One region of the Embleya sp. NBC_00888 genome, then DNA from elsewhere that is predicted to be linked to it. Evidence: riboswitches for the same ligand, from Rfam matches in the RefSeq annotation. Region 1 holds a riboswitch; the other holds the start of a gene.
What was found. A riboswitch is a leader RNA that binds a small molecule or an ion and turns the genes downstream of it on or off. The one in region 1 is predicted to bind cobalamin.
Positions count from the first base shown of each region.

Region 2: another riboswitch for cobalamin. It lies ahead of OG948_RS46475 (prenyltransferase/squalene oxidase repeat-containing protein); the one in region 1 lies ahead of OG948_RS12855 (ABC transporter substrate-binding protein).

Region 1 is NZ_CP108784.1:3,174,688-3,180,186, forward strand. Features, by position in the region: gene OG948_RS12845 (ABC transporter ATP-binding protein) at 1-203, opposite strand, end outside; gene OG948_RS12850 (FecCD family ABC transporter permease) at 200-1,234, opposite strand; gene OG948_RS12855 (ABC transporter substrate-binding protein) at 1,347-2,363, opposite strand; cobalamin riboswitch at 2,485-2,723, opposite strand; gene OG948_RS12860 (DeoR/GlpR family DNA-binding transcription regulator) at 2,940-3,743, opposite strand; gene galT (galactose-1-phosphate uridylyltransferase) at 3,880-4,986, shown strand; gene galE (UDP-glucose 4-epimerase GalE) at 4,992-5,499, shown strand, end outside.
Region 2 is NZ_CP108785.1:2,767,233-2,772,731, forward strand. Features, by position in the region: gene OG948_RS46460 (ATP-binding cassette domain-containing protein) at 1-210, opposite strand, end outside; gene OG948_RS46465 (CbiQ family ECF transporter T component) at 207-1,442, opposite strand; gene OG948_RS46470 (hypothetical protein) at 1,439-2,473, opposite strand; gene OG948_RS46475 (prenyltransferase/squalene oxidase repeat-containing protein) at 2,470-3,972, opposite strand; cobalamin riboswitch at 4,071-4,212, opposite strand; gene metE (5-methyltetrahydropteroyltriglutamate--homocysteine S-methyltransferase) at 4,394-5,499, opposite strand, start outside.

The DNA.
Region 1 (5,499 bases):
CCGTCCAGGAGCACCCGGCCCGAGGTCGGCCGGTTCACCCGGTACACGCTGCGCAGCAGGGTCGACTTGCCGCTGCCGTTGGGGCCGAGCAGCCCGACCACCTCGCCGGGCTCGACGGTCAGCGACACCGCGTCGACCAGGGGCCGACCGCCGATCGCGAAGGTGACGTCGTCCAGGACCAGGCGTGCCGCGGGCCCGGTCATCGTGCGCCCGCTTCCCGGCGCGCGTCCCGGCGCAGCAGCCAGACGAAGAACGGGCCGCCGACCAGCGAGGTCACGATGCCCACCGGCAATTCCTGCGGCGCGAGCACCGTACGCGCCACCAGGTCGGCGCAGATCGCGAACACCGCGCCGAGCAGCGCGGCCACCGGCAGCGCGCGCCGATGATCCGCGCCGACCAGCAATCGCACCACGTGCGGCAACATCAGGCCGACGAAGCCGATCACGCCGCTGACCGCGACGACGACCCCGGTGAGCACCGCCGCGAGCAGGAACATGCCCTGCCGAAAGCGCTGGACGTCCAGGCCGAGCGCGGCCGCGCTCTCCTCGCCGGCCAGGAGCAGGTTGAGGTTGCGCGCCTGGAGCAGCAGCACCACCAGGCCGATCGCGAGCGCGAGGGCCGGGACGAGCAGCAGCGTCCAGCGGGCCGAGCCGAAGCCGCCCAGCGTCCAGAACAGCACCTGGGCGGCGAGTTGCGGATCCGGTGAGGTCAGCACGAGCAGGCTGGTCAGCGAGGACAACACGGCGCTGACCGCGACGCCGGCCAGGACCAGTCGCACGGCGGTGACCCGGCCACCGGAGCGGGCCACCGAGAAGACCACGAGCAGGGTGATCAGTCCGCCGGTGAACGCGGCCGCGTTCAGGGTGAGCGCGCCCAGCGACAGGCCGCCGATCGACGCGACGCCCCAGCGCATCACCAGGACCGCGCCGGTGGCCGCGCCGGAGGAGACGCCGAGCACGTCCGGCCCGGCCAGCGGGTTGCGCACGATCGCCTGGATCACCATGCCCACCACGGCCAGCGTCGCGCCGACGACGGCGGCGAGCAGCACCCTGGGCAGCCGGGTGTCGGCGATGATCAGGTCGTGTGCGCGGCTCCACGACGGCCGCACCCACGCGTCCCCGCCGATGCGATGCGCGAGGATGCGCCACGTCTCCGACCAGGGCACCGACACCGACCCCACCAGCAGCCCCGCCGCGGCCGCCGCGAACAGCGCGACGAGGAGGCCGCCGACCACCAGCGGAAGGCGGACCCGGCCGCCCGGGACGACCTCCGGCCGGCCGGCGGTGTCGGTGGGCCCTCGCCGCGCAGGACCGCGACCCGTACCGCCACCGGGTCCCGATCGACCGTCACGGCCGGTCGGGGTGCAGTTGCCTGGCGAGTTCCTCGACCGCGTCCACCGAGCGTGGCCCGGGCTGCGCGACGGACAGCGAGATCACCGGGAAGGCGTTCGCGCGCAGCGCCGGTACGTCGGCGAGCGCCGGTGTGGCCTTGAGGGTGGCGATCTTGGCGTCGATCGGCGGCGTCACGTAGTCGTAGATCAGCACCACGTCCGGCTTGCGTTCGGCCAACTGCTCCCAGGAGACCTTGGTCCAGCGCTCGTTCAGGTCGGCGAACACGTTGGTGCCGCCGGCGCGGGTGATGATCTCGTTGAGCATCGAGTTGCCGCCGGTGGTCTGCGCGGCGTCGGCGCCCGAGTTGTACACGAACACCTTGACCGGCGCGGCGCCGGCGAGCCGTGCGGTGACCGCGTCGAGCCGCTGCCGGAACGCGGCGGCGGAGCGCTCGGCGCGCTCGGGCACGCCGAAGATGCCGCCGATGGAGCGGAGTTCGCCGTAGAGCTGATCGAAGGTGACCGGCGCCTTGGCGCAGCCCTCGGGGTTGAGGTGGGTCTTGACGTTCAACTCGCCGAGCCGCGCCCGGGTGTGGCCGGACGACTCGGAGAAGCCGTCCGGGTAGCCCGAGTAGACGAAGTCGGGGGTGGCTTCGAGGAGTTTCTCCAGCGAGGGTTGCGCGTCGGCGAGCACCGGGATCCGCGCGTACGGCTCCTTGTACTTGTCGCCGATGGTCCGTCCCTTGAGGTAGGCGGTGCCCACCATCCGGTCGGCCAGGCCCAGTTCGAGCATCAACTCGGTCGCGTTGGAGGTCAGCGTCGCGGCGCGCTGCGGCGGCCGGTCGTAGCTCGTGGTCACACCGCAGTTGTCGGTGTCCGTGTACGGCTTGTAGGCGGCGGGTGCGGGAGCGGCGGCCTTGTCGTCCCGCACGGCGCCGCCGCACGCGGTCGCGAACAGCGCGAGCGCGGCCACCGCCGCGGCCCACGAATATCGGTGTGCCGCCGGCATCCGCCCGGGTATCTGCGTACGCATCGTCGAAGCTCTCCCTTGCGAGTCCTCGTCGGGGGAACTCGGGAGGGAGTACGGCGGCGGACACCGCACGGCGCCGTCGTCCGACGGACCCGCCCGCGAGGTCCCGGAAGTCCGCGTGCGCGAGGCGGACGCGGGCGACGGCAGGTCTTCGGACTCGTGGGCGGGTCCCGGGAGCCACGGGTGTGGCCGGGATGCCTACCGGTCGTCGCTTCCCGGGACCCGTTCGACCGGGGCCCAGTGCGTGATGACGACTTTCGTTCCCACTTACCGCTGCGGGGCAGTTCCGGATTCGCACCGGATTCCCTCTTGCGACACCCGGAATCGGTCGAAGCCGGGTGAACCGTTCGCAAGGGCAGCCTAACCAGGGCGCCTCGGCCGTCGAGCGAGGGGGCCGGGACGGGCCCGCCGAGGGTCACGGCGGCCGAGTGAGCGGCCACGGCGGGAGGACCGGCTCGGGTCCGGGCCGGGTCCCACACTCCGGTACGCGCCCACCCCTGTACCCGCTTCGCGCCGTGACCACCTACTCCGCGCGCTCCGGTACGTGCCCCTCCCGCACCCGCTTCGCGCCGTGCCCGCCTACTCCGCGACCAGGATCTCCAGCCCCGCGTCGCGCAGCGCGTCGAGCGCCTCCGCATCGGCCGCGCCGCTCGTGATCAGCAGGTCGATGTCCGCCAGCGGGCACACCACGGCGAGTTCGACCCGGCCCAGCTTCGAGCCGTCCGCGACCACGACCCGGCGACCCGCGGCCCGCAACATCGCGCGTTTGGCCTCGGCCTCGGGCAGGTTCACGTTGGTGATGCCCCCGGTGGGATGCACGCCGTTGCAGCCGAGGAAGACCGTGTCGGCGTGGATCCGCTCCAGGATGTGGTCGCCGAGCGGATTGATCAGCGAGTGCTGCAACGGCCGCAGCGTGCCGCCGGTGACCACGACCGAGAACCGCGGGATCGCCCGTTCCAGCTCCAGGGCGATGGTCAACCCGTTGGTGAACACCACGAGGTCGCGCAGTTCCTCGCGGTCCACCAGCGCGCGGGCCACGAACGTGGTGGTCGTGCCCACGTCCAGCACCACGCTCTCGGACGGCGACACCAGTGCCGCGGCCGCCCGCCCGATCAGCGTCTTCGCGGGCGACGCCGAGGTCAGCGCCTCCTCGAAGGACGGCTCCACCCGGGGGTCGCGGCCGGTGAACATCGCGCCGCCGCGGACCCGGCGCAGCCGGCCCTGCCGCTCCAACACCTCCAGGTCGGCCCGGACCGTCACCCGCGAGATACCGAACGCCTCGGCCAGGTCGGTGACCTTGGCGAAACCCCGGTCCGCGATCGTCGCTGCCATCCGGGCGCGGCGGCCCTCGGCGGGCAGTCCGTCGGTGTCGTCGTCAGGCATGGGCAGCATCTTGCGGACACCTTTCGAAACTTGTCAAACCGCAGGTGGCCCGCGGTCGATCCCGCCAAATGGCAAGCCACATAGGCATCTCTCCTTTCTCATTGACAAGTTTTGGAAAGCTTCGCAAAATGAGCGCATGAAGAAGACGCAGGCCGTCATGGCCGACGGTCGCGAGATCGTCTACTACGACACGCGGGACGACGCGGTGCGCGCCGCCGTCGACCACCGCGATCTCGCGCCCGTGGTCAGCGGCTCGGAGATGCGCTACGACCGGCTGCTCGACGAATGGGTCCTGGTCGCCTCGCACCGGCAGACCCGGACCCACCTGCCCGCGGCCGACGCGTGCCCGCTGTGCCCGTCCACGCCCGAGCGGGCCACCGAGGTCGCCGAGTCCGACTACGAGGTCGTCGTCTTCGAGAACCGCTTCCCGTCCATGTCCGGCTCCTCCACGGCCGACGGCGGTCCGCCGGCGGGCCCCGACCCCGGCTGGGACCACGCCCCGTTCCCACGCCGGCCGTCCGGCGGACGGTGCGAGGTGGTGTGCTTCACCCCCGACCACGACGCGTCCTTCAAGGACCTCACCCCCGAGCGCGCGCGCCTGGTCCTGGACGCGTGGACCGACCGCACCGCCGAGTTGTCCGCGCTGCCCGGCGTCGAGCAGGTGTACTGCTTCGAGAACCGCGGCCGGGAGATCGGCGTGACGCTGCCGCACTCGCACGGGCAGATCTACGCCTACCCGTTCGTCACCCCGCGCACGGCCGCGATGATCGCCACCACGACCGCGCACCGGCACCGCACCGGCCGCAACCTGTTCGACGACGTGCTGGCCGACGAGCGCGCGGACGGGTCGCGGATCGTAGCCGAGGGCGGGCACTGGACGGCGTTCGTGCCCGCCGCCGCGCGCTGGCCGTACGAGGTGCACCTGTACCCGAACCGCCGGGTGCCGGACCTGCTCGCGTTGGACGAGGCCGCGCGCGCCGAGTTCGGCGCGATGTACCTGGACCTGCTGGGCCGCTTCGACCGACTGTTCGACGGCGAACCCGCGCCGTACATCTCCGCGTGGCAGCAGGCGCCGGTCCGCTCGGGGCGCCGGGACTTCGCGCTCCACCTGGAGCTTTTCTCGATTCGCCGGGCACCGGGCAAGTTGAAGTACCTTGCCGGGAGCGAATCGGGGATGGGTGTGTTCATCAGCGACGTACCGCCGGAGACCGCGGCGGCACGACTGCGGGAGGTCGGCGAATGAGGCTCATGGTCACCGGCGGCGCGGGCTACGTGGGCAGCGTCGTCGCCGCCCACCTGGTCGCGGCCGGCCACGATGTGGTGGTGCTCGACGACCTGTCCACGGGGCATCGGGACGCGGTCCCGGACAAGGCGCAATTCGTCGAGGGCCGGGTCCAGGACGCGGCCGAACATCTGGACGCCTCGTTCGACGCCGTGCTGCACTTCGCCGCGTCCTCCCTGGTGGGCGAGTCGGTCACCGACCCGGCCAAGTATTGGCACAACAACGTCGGCGGCTCGCTCGCGCTGCTGGACGCGCTGCGTACGCACGGCGTCACCCGCTTCGTGTTCTCCTCCACCGCGGCCGTGTACGGCGCCCCCGAGGTCTCGCCGATCACCGAGGACGCGCCGTGCGCGCCGACGAACCCGTACGGCGCCTCGAAACTGACGGTCGATCGCCTGATCACCTCGTACTGCGCCGCGTACGGCCTGCGCGCGGTGAGCCTGCGCTACTTCAACGTCGCGGGCGCCCACGGCC
Region 2 (5,499 bases), on a different replicon from region 1:
GATGCCGTCGACGAGCACGCTGCCGCGCAGGGTGCCGCCGGTGAAGTGTGGGACCAGACCGTTGATCGCGCCCAGGAGGGTGGACTTGCCGGCCCCAGTGCGACCGACGACCAGGCACAACTCCCCTTCGGGAATGCTCAGTTCGACGTCGCGGAGCGCGGGTTCGGGCGCGTCGGCGTAGGTGATGGTGACGTCGCGGAATTCGATCACCGGACGGACTTCTCCCTGATGGTGGTGCCGGCATCGGCCGGGCCCGGGGTCGGTGTGCGGGCCGTCGCGTCCGGCCGGGGCACGGTGTCGCCGAGCCGGGGCACGGTGAGCGGGGGCGGCGGTGCCAGCCACGCGGGCAGCGCGCCCACGACCAGCGCGAGCACCGGCAGCGGGGCCAACTCGGGCCACGCGAGCGGGCTCAGCGACGGATAGAGGTTCCCGGCGTCGATCCGGCTGGTCAGGTAGAGCAGCGCACCGGTGCCCAACCCGCACGCGGCGACCGCGAATTCGGCGAACCGCCAGCGGTCCGGCAGGTAGACACTGCGGTTGATCCGCCGGCCGGTGAGCACGAAGCCGATACCGGCGACCAGGATCCCGCCGGGCAGCATGGTCGCGCCCAGATAGCGCGGGGCGCTGCCGTCGAGCAGCGCGTACACCCCCACGCAGACGCCGATCAGGCCCACCAGGGTCAGTACGCCGGTGAGCAGTCGGATGGCCCGAGGCAGGTGCCGGTTGCGGCCGTACCCGCGCGAGTCCATCGCGGCGGCGAGCGCGAGGGAGCGGTCCAGCGCGTCCTGGAGCACCGGGATCGCGATCGAGCGCAGCGCCCGCATGCCCTTCTGCGCGCCGCCGCGCAGCCGGCGGGCGCGGCGTACCCGATGCACGCTCTCGATCAGTTGGGGTGCCACCGACAGCGCGACCACCACGGCCGCGCCCACCTCGTACAGCGCCGCGGGCACCGCCTTGAGCATGCGTTTCGGGCTCGCGAGTGCGTTCGCCGCGCCCAGGCACACGATCATCGTGGCCAGCCGCAGCCCGTCGTAGAACCCACCCAGCACGTGCTCCAGGGACACCGGGCCGAACAGGTGGATGCCCGCCGCCCACGCGGGCAACGGGATCTCCGGGAGGTCGACGAGCACATGGCCGCTCGCGGCCCCCGCACCGAAGATGATCCGGAACAACACGCGCATCACGATGATGAACAGGCCCAGGAACAGGTACATGCGAAACGCCTGCGCCCACGGCGCGTCGCCGCGCCGGTTGGCGACGACGAATCCGGCCACGGCCAGGATCAGCGCCAGCAGCAGCGGGTTGGTGGTGCGACTTGCGGCGGTGGCCAGGCCCAGCGCCCACAACCACCAGGCGCCGGGATGCACGGTGCGCGGCAACCGGCTACCGCCAAGCCGGAACGCGGCGGCAGACGGCCGGTGCCCCGCCCGGGGCGTGCTCAACTCGACCCGTCGGCGCGCGTACGTCGACGCCACGTGGTGAACCCGGCCGCCGCGCAGATCGCCACGAGCAGGGCTGTCCCGACGATGGTCGTGGCCGGGATCCCGTCGCGCTTCCTGGTCGCCAACTCCTCCCCTCCGGTCCAGGTCTGACCTTGTGGAGTGATACCGGAGGGTTGAGTGGAGGCGCCTGGTGAGCCCGGATCGGTGGAGGCGGTCGCGGACGTCTCGGCCGCGGCGGGGGCCGAGGGTGCCGCGGACTCGGTGGGTTGCTCGGACTCCATCGGGTTGCCGGCGACACCCGGCCCCGGCGCGAGGGGGTCGGTTCCCGAGGTCGTGGTCGTCGAACCCGACGACGCCGTCCCGGTCGTGCCGGGCGCACCCCCACCGGAGTCGGTGCGGCCTCCGTTCCCGGCCGAGGTCGTACCGCCGCCCGATCCGCCGTTGGCCGGCGGCGGTTGCGGGTTGTTCGTCGCGGGCGAATTCGGCGGTGTGGGCGTCGCCGGGCGTGCCGGTGCCACGCGCGGGGGCGGGTTGGTGGTCTCGGTCTTGTTCTTGGAGAACGACCAGCCCTCGAAGCTGCCGGGCGGCGGCTTGCGGTTCATCACACCCCACTGGCTGTACGTCCACGAACCGCCGTTGGGGGAATGCCAGTACGACCAGTAGGCGCCGGCCGGAGGCGTGTCGATGCACGGCTCGGAGTTCGCGCCGGGCTTGCCCTCGACCCGGCAGATGAACGCCTCGCCCCAGCGGGCCACACCGGCTATCTCGATGCCCGCGTTCTTGAGCGCGGCGTGGCCGGTGGCCTGGTCACCTCGTGCGCAGCGCACGATGGTCGTGCCGCCCAGTTCCTGGAAGTCGATCACCACCGTGACACCGTTGGCGTCCGGGCAGTAGCCGGGGGTGCCCTTGGAGGTGTCGACCGCGTGCGCGGTCGGCGCGGCGACGGTGACCTGGGCGGTGGCGGGCAGCGCGAGCAGGGCAAGCGCGGTGACCACGCGGGCTGTTCGGCCGCCACTCCCGCGGCGCCTCATGTGTGCTTTCCGCTCTTGCGCCGCGCGCCGGCGCGGACGGCGAGGCCGGTGCCGACCAGTCCGAGGGAGAGCATGAGCAGCCCGCCGACCTGGGCACCGGTCCTGGCGAGGCTTCCGCCGCCGCCCTTCGTGGTGCCGCCACCACCCGAGCTGCTCGTGCCGCCCGACACCGAACCGCCGGTGCCGGCGGCGGTGGTCGTGGTCGTCGCGGACGCGGTGATCGACGCGCTCGCGGTCTGGCTGAGCGAGGTGGTGGGTGTGGCGGACGTCGACGCGGACGGCGTTTGCGACCCGGTGTGAGTGGCCGAGCCGGTGGGCCCCGGGGTGCCGGAGTCGGTCGGCTTCGGCGAGGTCGTGGCGGTACCGGTCGGCTGGGTGGGGGCCTTGCCGAGGTCCCCGAGCGGGACGTCGGTCAGCACGAGCAGGGCCTGTGGGGTCGCGCGGCGCCATTGGTCGCGCTGGAAGTCCGGAATGCCCTCGGCCTGGGCCGAGGTGAGGGCCTCCGCGTTGTAGGCGATCGTGCCGACGTCCTTGGTCGCGGCGCCCGCGTTGTCGGTGGTGATCTGGTGCTTGGCCACCCACGCGGCGGCCTTGTCCGCCTCGGTCGGGAAGCCGGCCGCGTGCAGGGCCTGGCCGGCCAGGCCGGTGCTGTTGGTGTTCGATGCCGCGGTGGGTCCGGAGCCGCCGAACGAACCGTCCTCGCGCTGTTTGGACTTCAGCCAGTCCGCGCCCTTCCTCGCTGCGGCCGCGGCACCGACCGACTTGCTCTCGGTCGCCGCGGAGAGCAGCGCCTGCACGGCCATGCCGGTCGAGTCCGGGTCCAGCACGGTGGTCGGGGTGTCCTGGCAGGTTGCGCCGGTGCTGCCCAACTGGCCCGGGTACAACCGGAATCCGCCGCTGGGGCACTGCTGCTTGATCAGGAAGTCCACCGCGCTCTGCGGCACCCCACCGCTGCGGGCCAGGCCCAGCACGGCCAGCGACTGCCCGAACGCGTTGCTCGAGTCGGGACTGCCGGTGAGCTTGTCCCGGATGCGACCCGCGTCGTCGCCGGCGTCCGCCCCGGCGATCAGGTCGAGCGTCTCCGCGCGCATGTCCAGGTCGCCGAACCTGGTCGGATCGCGGTCGGCGACCACGGCGGCGAAGAGTACCTTCGCGGTGGCACCCGCGATCCGCGAGCCGGGCATGCCCCACTCCTCGGCGCTGTTGTACTTGCGGATGTTGGCGGCCACCGCGTCCGCCGCGGCCTTGAGCGCGACGGGCTGCGAGCGGGTGGCCGACAACGCCATCATCGTGTCGATGGTCAGGCCCCAGTCGGAGCCGGCGAAGCCCGGTATGCCGCCGTCGACCAGTTCCCCGGCCTGCCATTTCGCCGCCGCGACGGCGTTGTCGGCGTGCGGGTTCGCGGCGTCTGCCGACGCGGAGAAGACGGGGGAGGCCGCGACCAGGACCGCGCCGCAGACCGCGACGGCGCCGGTGTTCCTCACGGTGAGCCAGGACATCGATGGGACCCTTCCGAGACCAACGCGTCCCGGGAGCCGACCGATGCCGGGCATCGGTCGGGGGTCCGGGCCTCAGCGTGTAGTCCACGACAGCTGGAGCCTTCAATTCGTACGCACCCAGGCATTCCGACTCGCGGCGGCCTGTCGGCCACCGCCTACGGTTGCGGGTCAGTGCCGGATTTCGACCGGCTTCCCCTGGGTTTCGAACTATGAAGTTGAGGGTGCCGACACACGTCGGCATGTGCAGCATACGGAGCATTCCGGCTGTCGGACAACAGCACGAGCGGGCGATCACGGTGCCGTTCGTCACCAACCGTGAGCCCGCGGCGGACAATCGCGCACCGTTCGGGCGCGCGTGGCCGCCGGGACGACCCCGGACCGCCGGGGCGGGGCGCGCCTGCCCCGCCCCGGCGGTCTCGACTCAGGACGCGGCGTCGGGGAGCGTCGCCCGTACCTCGCGCGCCGCCGCCACCAGGTTCTCCAGCGAGGCGCGAACCTCGGGCCAACCGCGGGTCTTGAGGCCGCAGTCGGGGTTGACCCACAGCCGCTCGGCGGGGATCGCGGTCAACCCCTCGCGCAGCAGAGCGCTCACCTCCTCCGCACTCGGGACGCGCGGGGAGTGGATGTCGTACACACCGGGACCGGCCTCGCGCGGGTAGCCGTGGGCGGCGAGTTCCCGGGCGACCTGCATGTGCGAACGGGCGGCCTCCAGGCTGATCACGTCGGCGTCGAGGTCGTCGATCGCCTGCACGATGTCGCCGAACTCGGCGTAGCACATGTGCGTGTGGATCTGGGTGGCCGCGTGCACGCCGGAGGTGGTCAGCCGGAACGACTCGGTGGCCCAGGCCAGGTATTCGGCGCGGTCCGCGACGCGCAGCGGCAACGTCTCGCGCAGCGCGGGTTCGTCCACCTGGATGACCGAACCACCGGCTGCCTCCAGGTCGTCGACCTCGTCGCGCAGCGCCAGGGCGACCTGCCGGGCGGTGGTTCCGAGCGGCTGGTCGTCGCGCACGAACGACCACGCGAGCATCGTGACGGGTCCGGTGAGCATGCCCTTGACGGGGCGGTCGGACAACGACTGGGCGAACGAGGTCCAGCGCACGGTCATCGGCTCGGGACGGGAGATGTCGCCGGCCAGGATCGGCGGGCGCACGTACCGGGTGCCGTAGGACTGGACCCAGCCGTGCCGGGTGGCCACGTATCCGGTGAGTCGTTCGGCGAAGTACTGCACCATGTCGTTGCGTTCGGCCTCGCCATGCACCAGGACGTCGATCCCGGCCTTCTCCTGGAAGGAGATCACGTCGCGGATCTCGGACTCGATGCGTTCCTCGTAGCCCGCCTCGTCGATGCGTCCGGCGCGCAGATCGGCGCGGGCGGTGCGCAGTTCGCCGGTCTGCGGAAAGGAGCCGATCGTGGTCGTGGGCAGCAACGGCAGCCCCAGGTGCGCGCGTTGGGTCGTGGCGCGCTCGGCGTAGGGCAGGCTGCGCCGGCCGTCCGCGTCGGTGACCGCGGCGGCGCGGGCGCGTA